4 regions of the Brevibacillus sp. IT-7CA2 genome follow, and region 3 is predicted to be linked to each of the others. Evidence: riboswitches for the same ligand, from Rfam matches in the RefSeq annotation. Region 3 holds a riboswitch; each other region holds the start of a gene.
What was found. Region 3 has a riboswitch for S-adenosylmethionine ahead of metH (methionine synthase). Riboswitches for the same ligand answer to the same signal wherever they lie in the genome.
Positions count from the first base shown of each region.

Region 1: it holds a riboswitch for S-adenosylmethionine, as region 3 does, so the genes downstream of both, ACM6JA_RS09830 (aminotransferase class I/II-fold pyridoxal phosphate-dependent enzyme) here and metH (methionine synthase) in region 3, are expected to answer to the same signal.
Region 2: it holds a riboswitch for S-adenosylmethionine, as region 3 does, so the genes downstream of both, metK (methionine adenosyltransferase) here and metH (methionine synthase) in region 3, are expected to answer to the same signal.
Region 4: it holds a riboswitch for S-adenosylmethionine, as region 3 does, so the genes downstream of both, ACM6JA_RS09245 (homoserine dehydrogenase) here and metH (methionine synthase) in region 3, are expected to answer to the same signal.

Region 1 covers NZ_CATKQT010000011.1:685,873-689,070, reverse strand. The annotation lists gene ACM6JA_RS09840 (DUF5665 domain-containing protein) at 1-280, opposite strand, end outside; gene ACM6JA_RS09835 (pyridoxamine 5'-phosphate oxidase family protein) at 419-877, shown strand; SAM riboswitch class I at 952-1,071, shown strand; gene ACM6JA_RS09830 (aminotransferase class I/II-fold pyridoxal phosphate-dependent enzyme) at 1,166-2,329, shown strand; gene ACM6JA_RS09825 (trans-sulfuration enzyme family protein) at 2,326-3,198, shown strand, end outside.
Region 2 covers NZ_CATKQT010000054.1:89,193-92,390, forward strand. The annotation lists gene metK (methionine adenosyltransferase) at 102-1,307, opposite strand; SAM riboswitch class I at 1,441-1,542, opposite strand; gene ACM6JA_RS29310 (S8 family peptidase) at 1,604-3,198, opposite strand, start outside.
Region 3 covers NZ_CATKQT010000022.1:38,825-42,022, reverse strand. The annotation lists gene metH (methionine synthase) at 1-2,085, opposite strand, end outside; SAM riboswitch class I at 2,207-2,308, opposite strand; gene ACM6JA_RS13080 (YjcZ family sporulation protein) at 2,522-2,629, shown strand; gene ACM6JA_RS13075 (YcdB/YcdC domain-containing protein) at 2,697-3,198, opposite strand, start outside.
Region 4 covers NZ_CATKQT010000011.1:565,351-568,548, reverse strand. The annotation lists gene ACM6JA_RS09260 (DinB family protein) at 1-395, shown strand, start outside; partial or broken gene ACM6JA_RS09255 (hypothetical protein) at 379-471, shown strand; cobalamin riboswitch at 661-867, shown strand; gene ACM6JA_RS09250 (hypothetical protein) at 1,026-1,160, shown strand; SAM riboswitch class I at 1,255-1,361, shown strand; SAM riboswitch class I at 1,428-1,539, shown strand; gene ACM6JA_RS09245 (homoserine dehydrogenase) at 1,625-2,890, shown strand; gene ACM6JA_RS09240 (CapA family protein) at 2,953-3,198, opposite strand, start outside.

The DNA.
Region 1 (3,198 bases), on a different contig from region 3:
TGGGGATCGAAAGAAATTGCGTCAAGAGGGAGCCGAGGAAAGCCAAAACGATAGCAGTACCAATCGTCAATCCCAGACCCCGGGCAAGACCTGCGAGGAAATTGATCCAGAGCAGCTTGCGCGGGGCTGTGTAATTTTGGATCACATCTGCTAGTCGAATATCTTCCAGGAACATCGCAATTTTATGCATCCGCTCATTTACCTTCCGAACTTCCTGAAGCTCTTCAAGTACTTGGTCAATTTGCTGGATAAGGCGGTCTGTAGGCGACAAGCTGTCCATCCCCTTCCATCATTCGATATCGTTACCTACCAGTCTAGGGAAAAAGACCACCAGAATCAAGGTGGAGAGGAAACGTTTGCCTATCAGCTATGTGAAGGGTAAAATGAACGTACAAAACGTTTGTTAGGAGGCTTTAAAATGGCTGAAACTGTTTCCCAATCTCTTTCCGAAGATTTATTCAAGCTCTTGCAAAAGGAGCGTTTTGTTACCTTGGGCACAGTAGACCATGAGTCAGGGGCACCATCGCTCAGCTCCTTGTCCTGGACGTATGCTGTCAGCGCCGATACGATTCGTTTTGCCGTGGATAATCGCTCACGTATTTTGGCTAATATTGCGAAGGAACCACAAATTGTTCTGCATTTGATCGGTGCCGGCTCGTCTTTCGCCATTAATGGTCGTGCTGTCGTCAAAACAGACCGACTGGAAGGTGTTCCGCTCAAGCTGGCCATGGCAGAAATCAAGATTGAGGCTGTTCGTGATATTATGTTTTACGGTTCCCGTATTTCCGTAGAACCACAATATGAAAAGACGTATGACAAAAACGCGGCAGCGAAGCTGGACAATCAAGTTATGACAGCCTTGAAGGATGCAAATTAACGGGTGGAAATAAATTGTTGACAAGGATCCTGCCGATCCTTTAGTATTAGGGTCAATCAAATTGAATAGCAATCTTCTTATCCAGAGCGGCGGAGGGACTGGCCCGATGATGCCCGGCAACCAATCACCTGTATTTTAACAGGGAGATAATGGTGCTAATTCCTGCAGAGTTATCAAACTCTGAAAGATGAGAAGGATTTGCTTACGGTGACGTAAACAAAGCCTTCTTTCAGAGGAAAGGGGGCTTTTTTGATGCCCTCGTACACTATTGGAGGGAGAGAAATAGACATGAAGTTAGAAACGAAATTGATTCAGGCGGGCGTAGGCAGAGACGAAAAAACAGGGGCGGTGAGCTTTCCTGTTTACTATGCAACGGCTTATCGCCATCCTGCCTTGGGCCAGAGCACTGGATATGATTATACACGCACAGCTAATCCTACTCGCACCATTTTGGAGGAGACCATCGCTGAAGCAGAATCAGGAGATACAGGATTTGCTTGCGCCTCCGGAATGGCTGCTGTTCATACCGTCATGGGTTTGTTTTCCCAAGGGGATCATCTGATCGTTTCACTCGATCTGTACGGGGGAACCTATCGATTGTTCGAGCAAGTGCTCTCTCGTTACGGTCTGACGTTTTCGTACGTGGATTTACGTGACATTCGTGCACTCAAAGATGCGATTCGCCCGGATACAAAGGCCATCTTTGTTGAGACACCAACCAATCCGCTCATGCAGATTACCGATATTCGAGCAGTAACACAATTGGCGAAACAGCACGGGCTCCTGACGATTGTAGACAACACATTCTTAACCCCGTATTGTCAACGCCCATTAGAGCTTGGTGCAGATATCGTCTTACATAGTGCAACCAAGTATTTGGCAGGACATAACGATGTGCTGGCTGGACTCATCGTAACAAAAGGGGAAGAGTTGTCGGAAAAAATCCGGTTTTTGCACAATTCGATCGGTGCTGTACTTGGGCCGCAAGATTGTTGGCTTCTCGTTCGCGGGATGAAAACATTGGCATTGCGGATGGAGCGCCATCAATCCAATGCCTTGATTGTAGCGGAAAAGCTGCGTGAGCATCCGGCAGTAGCGGAGGTATTTTATCCAGGTCTGCCAGAGCATCCGGGACATGAGATCCAGGTGAATCAAGCGACTGGGCATAGTGGGATGGTATCGTTCCGCGTATGCGATGCAGAGCAGGTGGGATTGTTCCTGCAAAATCTGCAAATGGTGTCCTTTGCAGAAAGTCTGGGTGGTGTCGAGTCATTGTGTACGTATCCGGCGACGCAGACTCACGCCGATATCCCGCAAGAAGTCAGAGAGCATGTCGGTGTTTGTGATCGATTGTTGCGACTGTCGGTTGGCATCGAGCATCCAGATGATGTCGTAGCCGATTTGTTTCAGGCATTGAATGCTAGTTTGGTCGTAGGGGGGAGTGTACGATGAATTTTGCAACCAAGATCCTCCACGGTTCGACTTGCATTGACCCGTTCACAGGTGCGTCGTCGGTTCCGATTTATCAGGCTTCCACATTTCATCAGGCTGATATCGATCAGCCAGGTACATTCGATTATGCAAGATCAGGCAATCCGACCAGGCAGGCTTTGGAGGACGCCATTGCGTCTCTGGAGGGAGGCGCACGCGGTTTCGCGTTCTCATCTGGCATGGCTGCCATTTCCAGCGTGTTCATGTTGTTTTCAGCTGGAGACCATGTTGTAGTGGCGGAAGATGTATACGGTGGCACGTTTCGGTTTTTGACCAAGGTATTGTCGAGAATGGGCATCTCCGTTACGTTCGTGGATGCAACAGATACAGAAGCCGTTCGTGCGGCCATTACACCGGCAACGAAAGGGGTTTACCTGGAGACCCCCTCCAATCCCACCTTAAAGGTGACAGATATTGCAGCGGTTTCTCGTATAGCGAAGGAGCACGGCTTGCTCGTCATTGTCGATAATACGTTCCTTACCCCGTATTACCAGCGGCCATTGGAGCTTGGCGCAGATGTGGTCATTCATAGTGCAACGAAGTTTATCGGAGGGCATAGCGACGTCGTTGCAGGTCTGGCTGTGACCAGAGAGGCTGCGTTAGGGGAACAGCTCTACTTTATCCAGAATGGCATGGGAGCGATTTTGGGTGTGCAGGACTGCTGGCTCGTGATGCGTGGGCTCAAAACATTGAAAGCCCGACTGGATGTCAGCACGAAAACAGCCGCGAGCTTGGCTGACTGGTTGTCTTCGCATCCACAAGTAAGCCGAGTTTACTATACGGGGCTGGCGGATCACCCCGGTCACCTGATTCAAACACAACAAGCGACT
Region 2 (3,198 bases), on a different contig from region 3:
ATTCCTGTGCAACAATTGACCCAATAATTGGATCACTCTGCTCCTAAAACGAAAAAGAGCCCAGTAGCAATACCAGGCTCTTTTTATGTCATTCAGCAATATTACAGTTGAGCAGCCTCTTGCTTCAGAACTTCTGCTTTGTCTGTTTGCTCCCAAGGAACATTCAGGTCATTACGTCCAAAGTGGCCATATGCAGCTGTTTGTTTGTAGATAGGACGACGCAGGTCGAGCTGCTTGATGATACCAGCAGGACGCAGGTCGAAGTGTTTGCGAACCAATTTCACCAGAGCTTCTTCGGAAATGGTACCTGTACCGAAAGTATCTACTGCGATGGAAACTGGTTGTGCTACACCAATTGCGTAAGCAACTTGTACTTCGCATTTGTCTGCGAGGCCAGCAGCCACGATGTTTTTCGCTACATAACGAGCTGCGTAAGCACCGGAACGGTCAACTTTTGTCGGATCTTTACCGGAGAACGCACCGCCGCCATGACGAGCATAACCGCCGTAAGTATCTACGATGATTTTGCGGCCAGTCAAGCCAGCATCCCCTTGTGGTCCGCCAATTACGAAACGGCCAGTTGGGTTGATGAAGTATTTGGTATCAGCGTCCAACAGTTCAGCTGGAACAACTGGTTTGATTACTTGTTCAACCAGATCTTGCTTGATTTGCTCCAAAGTTGTTTCAGGAGCATGTTGGGTAGAAATAACGATTGTATCGATACGAACTGGTTTGTCGCCATCGTACTCAACGGTTACTTGTGTTTTTCCGTCAGGACGGAGGTAAGCAAGTGTTCCGTTTTTACGTACTTCAGTCAGACGACGAGCCAATTGGTGGGACATGCTGATCGGAAGTGGCATCAGCTCAGGTGTTTCATTGCAAGCAAAACCAAACATCAAACCTTGGTCACCAGCACCAATTGCTTCGATCTCAGCGTCAGTCATTTTGCCTTCGCGTGCTTCCAATGCTTGGTCTACACCAAGTGCAATGTCAGCGGACTGCTCGCCAATTGCAGTAATAACACCGCAAGTGTCAGCGTCAAAACCAAATTTCGCACGGTCATAACCGATTTCACGAATGGTTTCACGAACGAGCTTTTGGATATCCACATAAGTGTTTGTAGTGATCTCACCTGCTACGAGAACCAAACCAGTAGTTACGGAAGTTTCGCAAGCTACGCGAGCGTTTGGATCTTTGGACAGGATCGCATCCAAGATGGAGTCGGAAATTTGGTCACAAATTTTATCCGGATGTCCTTCAGTTACAGATTCGGATGTAAACAGACGACGACCTTTTTGCAAAGCCATGAGAAAATACCTCCTTTGACCTCATACAAATAGTGTGGTAGCCGAGTCAGGATTTTATCTACGTAAACGCAAATAAAAAACCTTTTCCATCTTTTAGGAGGAAAAGGTTTGAGCGTTTTTTGCTTCCTTCATCCTCTTATCGGCCAGAACAGATGTCCGTTCTGCTGGTTAGCACCGCTCTAGATCGGTTGCCGGGCTTCATAGGGCCAGTCCCTCCGCCTGCTCTGGATAAGAGTATCCATTACGGATAATAGAATAATTGTTTTTTTCAGAGATGTCAATAGGAAAAATTTTACTTATAGTTGATAGGCTTTGGAAAGTACCACAACTACCTCGGCGCGAGTTGCCCTTCCATTCGGTTTAAAGGAAGAACCGTACCCATTGACCCAATTTCTAGATGTTAAAGCCTCAATAGCAGGAGAAGCCCAATGACTCGTTGGCACATCCTGATAATTCGAGGTACCACGGTTATACATCAAAACATCACGTGCCCGCGCGATCATTACTGCCATCTCTGCACGCGATATCGGCTGATCCGGCTTCATTTCATTCCTCGGGTACCCTTTCAAAATTCCCAATTGATAGGCTACACCTAGGTTGTGGTACGCCCAGTGCCGCTTTGGCATATCCCGGAAGGTCGTTTTTCCTGTGTAGGTAGTTGCTACCTTGGAACCGGTCGCACGCATCGATTTAAGCAGCATCGTGGCAAATTCTGCACGGGTCACTGCCTGATTCGGCTTGAACGACGCATCATTAAACCCATTTACAATATCGCGAGAGCTAAGTCTGACGATCTCTGAGCGCGCCCAGTGGTCCGAAATATCGCGATAGCCCCCTATCAATTTCTGCTGCGTCACCGTGAGTCGGTACGATTCATATTTGAACGCAGTACCGCTATTAAGGCGTACATAATATTTTCCTGGTTGCAAACGCAAACCGATAACATCGTTTCCTCGGTTAGACAGCTCCGCTACCTCATTCGTCGAAGCGATCGCATAGTTCATGTTTCGATCGCTATAGAGCGCGAAACGAAAGCCGCTATCGACAGGAATGTACGGCGCTCGGAACGTCACATACGATTCACTATTCACAGTAAATTGGAACCAGTCGGAATCAGTAGCTGTCGGTATTGTGCCTGACATCACTGTCCCACCGCTTAACGGAGACGCTTTTTGATAGGTGTCATTCGGCTCATTAAAATCTTTTTTTACTGGCGTGTACCCCAAATCCAGCTGGTATTCGCCATTGACTGCATTCCGCGAATACTCGCTCACACGGATGTAATATTTACCCGGAGACACCTCTTTACTGACCCGCTCTGTCGGATTGCCCTTTGTCCCATTATCGTATAGAGGATCCCAAACTACTGCTTTTTGACCAGGCTCTTGTTTACCAAGACCCAGCAACAGATCCACTCGCTTGTTGTCAGGGCTAACAGTGACATCAAAATGCCCGTACTCACGAACATAATAAGAGAACCAATCCTGATCGCCTTCATCATGAAAATTGCCTGTCACACTGATTTGGTTCCCTACAAGTGGTCTGGCCGTTTCTTGTGTATCGTTCGGTTCATTTCGGTCAGGGTTGATTGAAAATTTACTCGTCAACACGTATGTAAAAGCGTTGTTGACGCCTCCATTGCGCATTAAGCGGATGTTCATTCTTCCCGCCTTGACCGGGACCGTTATCATATCTCGATTCCCGAAGTAATGTGTAATCGGTTGACGATTCTCAGGGTAAAAGGTAGCAGCCATCGCCGAAGAAATACCCGATGTGACTGTAGCCGTAAAGCTGACCTTTCCATCGTAAGGGATGTCCATCTTCAGCCAATCTACGGTATCTTTTGGACCCAAATTGCCGCGTATTTGTGACTCAATCGGAAACGCCTTCG
Region 3 (3,198 bases):
AAACGATACGGATGCCTTCATGACTTCCGCGCTCTGCAATACTTCTGCCACGATCAGCTGGTTGCCGTTGAACAGGCGACCGACCTCTTCCATCCCCGTCATCAACGGACCGTTGATGATCTCGAGCGGTGCGTATTTATCCAAAGCCAGCTTCAGGTCTTCCACCAGACCATCCTTGGAGCCTTCGACTACATAACGGGCCAAGCGTTCTTCGAGCGTTAACGAGGAGACTTCCACACGGACTTCCTTTTTCTTTTGGCGATAAAATTCGGTGAAGGCCGCCAATGTCTCATCATTTGTCTCGAATAGAAGGGCTTCTGCCAGCTTTCTCTCGCCTTCTGGAATCGAAGCGTAGCGCTCCAGCTTTTCCGTGTTGACGATGGCGTAATCAAGCCCTGCAAGAGTGGTGTGATACAAGAAGACCGCATTCAGCACTTCCCGACCCGCAGGCGGCAAGCCGAAGGAAACGTTACTGACACCCAGAATCGTCTTGCAAGCAGGCATTGCTTGTTTGATCAAACGAATTCCTTCTACGGTTTCCTTTGCAGAGCCGATATATTGTTCATCCCCTGTCCCTACTGGAAAGACGAGTGGATCGAAAATAATATCCTGTGGCTTTATTCCATACTGGTTGACAAGAATGTCGTACGAGCGTTGCGCGACCTCCAGCTTCTTTTCGCGAGTGATAGCCATACCCGCTTCCTCTATCGTTCCAACGACAACAGAGGCACCGAACTTGTGAATAAGCGGAACGACTTCCTCAAATCGCTCCAACCCGTCTTCCAGGTTGATCGAGTTGAGAATGGCCTTCCCTTGCGAATAGCGAAGTCCCAGCTCCATAACCTTGGCATCTGTCGAGTCGATCATGAGGGGCGCTTTTACTTTTTTCACGATGAACTGTAAGAATTTTTCCATATCTTCGTATTCATCACGGTCGGGATCAGCCAAGCATATATCGATGACATGTGCGCCGCGTTTTACTTGGGCCCGGGCAATATCGGATGCTTCTTCATAGTGACCAGCTGCAATCATTTCGCGGAATTTTTTGGAACCGATGACATTGGTCCTCTCCCCTACTAGCAGGGGACGATTGTCATCTTCGACGTACACGACCTCGATCCCGGAGACCGCGCTCAGCGGTTCTACAGCTGCACTGCGCGGCTTGCAGTCTTTCAATGCTTCTGCCATCGCTTGAATATGGTCAGGCGTTGTTCCGCAGCAACCGCCAGCGACGTTTATCCAGCCCTGTTCAGCGAACGCCAGCATTTTCGAGGCAAGTCCCTGTGGCGTTTCATGGTAATGGCCGTTCTCGTCTGGCAAGCCTGCGTTCGGATAACAGCTGACCGCACATTGGGCAATTCCTGACAATGTCCGCAGATGATCACGCATGAACTCCGGACCAGTCGCACAGTTCAGACCAATAGAAACTGGCTTTATATGCTCCAAGGAGATGTAAAACGCCTCGATGTTTTGGCCCGCAAGCGTCGTGCCCATCGGCTCAATCGTACCTGACAGCATCACCGGGATCTCCTGTCCAAGCTCTTCAAAAGCTTTGCGAATCCCGATTCCGCCAGCCTTGACGTTCAACGTATCTTGCGAAGTTTCCAAAAGAAGAACATCGGAGCCACCGAGAATCAGACCTTTTGCCTGACGATAATACGCCTCGACCAGTTCTTCGAAAGTGACACCACCTGTCAACGAAAGGGTTTTGGTCGTAGGTCCCATTGCACCAGCTACAAAACGCGGCCACTCCTCCGTGGAATAGGCATCCACCGCTTCTCTGGCCAAGCGTGCTGCCGCTATATTGATCTCAAGGTCTTTCTCTGGCACATCGTACTCGGCCAAAACGATGGAAGCAGCACCAAACGTATTTGTCTCGACGATGTCTGCGCCCGCCTCTAAATATTTCTCATGAATGGAACGAATCACATCTGGTCTGGTCAGGTTCAGGAGTTCATTACAGCCATCATAGGCTTCACCGCCGAAATCATCAGCAGTCAGGTTCGCCTGTTGAAGCATGGTGCCCATTGCACCGTCCAGAATCAGAATTTTCCGGGAAAGCTGTTCGCGAAAAGTTGGTTTCATTGACGTGCCCCTTTTCTCCCTTGCATCGGCTTATTCTCTGTAATTGGGTAAATAAAATAAAAAAATCCTCTTCTTTGAAAGAAGAGGATTTGTCAGCAGATACGAAAACGCCTGAGACATCCTCTTATCTTTCAAAGCACGTAGCTTTGCTGGAATTGGCACCGGATTTTTACCGGTTGCCGAGGCTTCATCAGGCCAGTCCCTCTGCCTCTCTGGATAAGAGTCGTACACTTGTCATTTAGTTGTTTTGCGAAATGTCTTGAATGTTTGCAAGTATCTTAACACCCCCTTTGTCTCCTCGTCAATTGTGAATTGTCTATTTTTTACTAAGCCTCCCCTCTTACGCGCCCATTTTTGCCTAAGCTGGGCATCCGCCCAGTCCAATATCGGCATTCGTGTATAGACTGGAGTATAACGGAAAGGAGGGGAAACAAAGATGAGTACATCTTTCTGCGGGAACGGATTCTTCGGTGACTGCTTCGCAATCGTGCTCGTGCTGTTTATCCTGTTGGTTATTATCGGGTGCTCGTGTGACGACTGTTAGATAAGTGTTTAAAAAAGGCTATCCCAAAAGCCATCAGGAATGGCTGCGGGATAGCCTTTTTTTCTTGTTAGTCGGCGATGATCTTGCCTGTCACGGCATCGATGGTAACCGTTTTATTTGCCAGCTCTTCGCCGCTCCATGGCACATACGCCAGCTTAGGTTGAGGTAATGGCTTCCTATCTACATCTTTCATCAAATAAACCAGCTTCAAAGGCATGACGCGTAAAAATTCTTGGACAGCCTCGTCTTTGGAGACGATTTTGTAAGATGCTGGCAGTTCAACCAATTCGTGCGTCTCTCGGAAGTTATGAAACTTCGTCACTTTCCCGGTTGACGGGTCAACCGTAACTGAATAAGCCGGATCCGGATTATCATCGTCCAATACAGGAATACCGTCTTTGCTCATAAAATATCGGAATTCCCATTCGCCGGATGACACCGGATTGGCTCCACCTGGCTGTATGACTTGCGCCAATTGGACTTCTGTTACGCCGGGATCTACGTACTTATGCAGGAAAGCGAGTGAAGCCTCTTCCGCTTGCTCACGTTTTACTGTCACTGCCGTATTA
Region 4 (3,198 bases), on a different contig from region 3:
TTTCGTCACTTGCGCCCGAGCAAATGGATTATCGGTATGCACCAGGCAAATGGACGGTAAAAGAGGTTTTGGGTCATCTCGTCGATACAGAACGCATCATGAGCTATCGCTTGCTGAGAATCGCGAGAGGAGATCAGACACCCCTCGTCGGCTTTGATGAAAATGCTTTTGTAGAACACGGGTGTTTTCACCTAAGAGACCTCTCTGATTTATTGGAAGAGTATAAGGCTGTGCGGGCTTCCACCATCGCGCAGGTGCGAGGAATCTCTCCAGAAGCGTGGTTGCGTACAGGACTTGTCAACGGAAACAAGCTATCTGCAAGGACGTTGGCCTATGTGATTGCTGGACATGAAGCTCACCACACTACGATTTTGAAAGATCGGTATTTGGGGTAGGTCAGAGCCTCTCCTCGTTTGTCGGCAACAGCTGGACGAATATTTTTCCGGCAAGAGACAGTCCTTTTCTGTTCCCCTGTGGATGAAAGGGACAGACTTTCAGAAAACAGTCTGGCACACATTGACCACCATTCCCTATGCGCACAAGATTACATACACGGAGCTAACCGCGTTAATTGGGAAGGAAAATGCAGTGAGGGCAGTTGGGAATGCCAACGGAAAAAATCGACTGAACATCATCGTGCCATGTCACAGAATTATAGGAGCAAACGGGAGTTTAACAGGCTATTCGGGTGGCTTGTGGCGAAAGGAATGGCTCCTGGCCCACGAACAATGTTCGCAAAACACGGTCCCGCCACTGTAAGAGGGAGTCAGCGTCCAATAAGCCACTGGTCTATCAATATAGACGGGGAAGGCGACGCTAGATGATGAACCCAAAGTCAGGAGACCTGCCTGTTTCGACAACACTGATAGACCTACGGGAGATAGGGAGGTGTTAGAGATGGCTTGCGAAAAACAGCGAGTAGACAAGTACGTCCCTCCTTTTCTGGCATTTTCTAACGATCGTCACGGTCGAGTAGAAAATGCTCTTTTTATTTTGGGTAGGATAAAAGAAGAGGAGGGTGTGCGATGATGCAACTTTTTATTTGCCAATGGTGCGGATATGTCGAGGAAAAAGAGCTGCCCGAGGAATGCCAGGAGTGCGTGTTTCATTGCACTTGCTGCAGTATGGAAGAGGTAGAAAGCCTGTTCACCTACACCTGAAAGCCTGACCAAATCAGCTTGCAATCAGAAAAGAAAGAATTTTGTTGACGCTTGCCTTGGAATTTCTTAGAATAAAGCTCAACAGCATAAATAGTTCTTATCCAGAGAGGTGGAGGGTCTGGCCCGATGAAGCCCGGCAACCGTTGCATATTGCGACAAGGTGCCAATTCCTGCGAGACGTTTCGTCTCGAAAGATAAGAAGCGGGTTACTCGATTAGTAGGTGAACCTTCTTCTTAGCGAAGAAGGTTTTTTTCAATTTCATATTTTCTTTATCCAGAGAGGTGGAGGGACTGGCCCGATGAAGCCCGGCAACCGTCACGCATGTTTTGTGACAAGGTGCCAATTCCTGCAGGACATATACGTCCTGGGAGATAAGGAGGGGAGCAGTAGCTGCTAACAAGCCTTCTTCTTATCGAAGATGGCTTTTCTTTTTATCTAAAATTCGGGGTATGGGGTGGTCAGGATGAGTGTAGAAGTGGTACGCGTGGGATTATTGGGATTGGGAACAGTGGGTGGAGGCGTAATCAAAACGATCCGTTCGCAGCAGGAGAAGCTGGCTTCTCGTCTGGGTAAACGAATTGAGATCGTCAAGGCATTGGTGCGTGACTCGGAAAAAGAGCGGGCGGTTCATATCGACCCGGCATTACTGACAACAGACTTTGAGGATGTATTGAGCAGCGATGTGGATATCGTGGTGGAGGTCATGGGCGGTGTAGAACCTACCTATGACTACGTCCGTGCTTTGATCGAAAAGGGCTGCCATGTAGTAACTGCCAACAAAGAACTCCTGGCGAAAAAAGGAACGGAGCTAGTCGATTTGGCAAATCAGCATCAAGTGCATCTTGCCTATGAAGCGAGTGTGGCAGGGGGCATCCCGATCTTGAGCGTGCTCCGGCAGTTCCTACGCACGAACGATATTCAAGGCGTTCGCGGTATTCTTAACGGAACAACGAACTTCATTTTGACGAAAATGGAGGCAGAGCAGCTCTCTTACCAGGAGGTGCTCAAGCAAGCGCAGGAGCTGGGCTATGCGGAAGCGGACCCTCGTTCGGATGTAGAAGGCTTTGATGCTATGTACAAATTGTATATCTTGGCACAGCTTGTTTACGGAGAATCGCTGCCTTTAGCAGATGTTGTTCGCAGAGGAATTGCAGATTTGTCAGCAGGTCACATTCGGATTGCTAGCGAGCTGGGGTACCGGATCAAGCTGATCGCGCAGGCCTATCAAGCTGAGAAAGGAATTCGCCTATCAGTTGAACCAACCATGCTTCCGCTGAGCCATCCGTTGGCACAAATCCACGACGCGTTTAATGCTGTCCAGCTATCCGGCAACATCGTGGGAGACTTGTTGTTTACAGGAAGAGGGGCAGGAGAGCTCCCTACAGCAAGTGCAGTCGTGGAGGATTTGGCCTATTTATTGACACAGCCATTCACACCACATCCTACCTGGAAAGAAAAAACGGCCGACAAAGCTGGAGGCACGGTAAACTCGGCAGAACACGTCCTATGTTACCTTGAGGGCTCATGTCATACTGCTACGCCAGATCGTGTCCTGCATTTCCTTCAGCAGGCAGGAGTCAACGTGCATAAACTAAAAGTCCAATTCGACTTGGGAGGCGTCTTGCGCGCAGGTTTGATCGTGACAGGAATCAGTGAAGAGCACGAGTCCCTATTGAAAAATGATTTCGGCTTAGAAGTGCGCTGCTTCCCCATTATCGAATCTGCGTAAGTAAGAGGAATCATATGAAGAAAAGCCGTATTTCTAGTTACCTGGAAACACGGCTTCTTTTGTCAGGGGGCAGTCTCCACCGCTTTTGCACGCGGCTGTATACGCCCGTCACTTTGTATGTCGACACTCTCAGAAATGGATTCAATGCGTTTTAGCAGGGCAGCGCCGTTGCTTTCATTCATGGGTACAGCTTGTCCCAATTCTGCGTGAAACGGAAGCATCGTCAGCTCACAATCACCGCTTTTCGTACAGTTTGCTTGCAGGACCATCGTTTCCCAAGTCTTGGGTTCGTTTGATCGTGTGAAAAT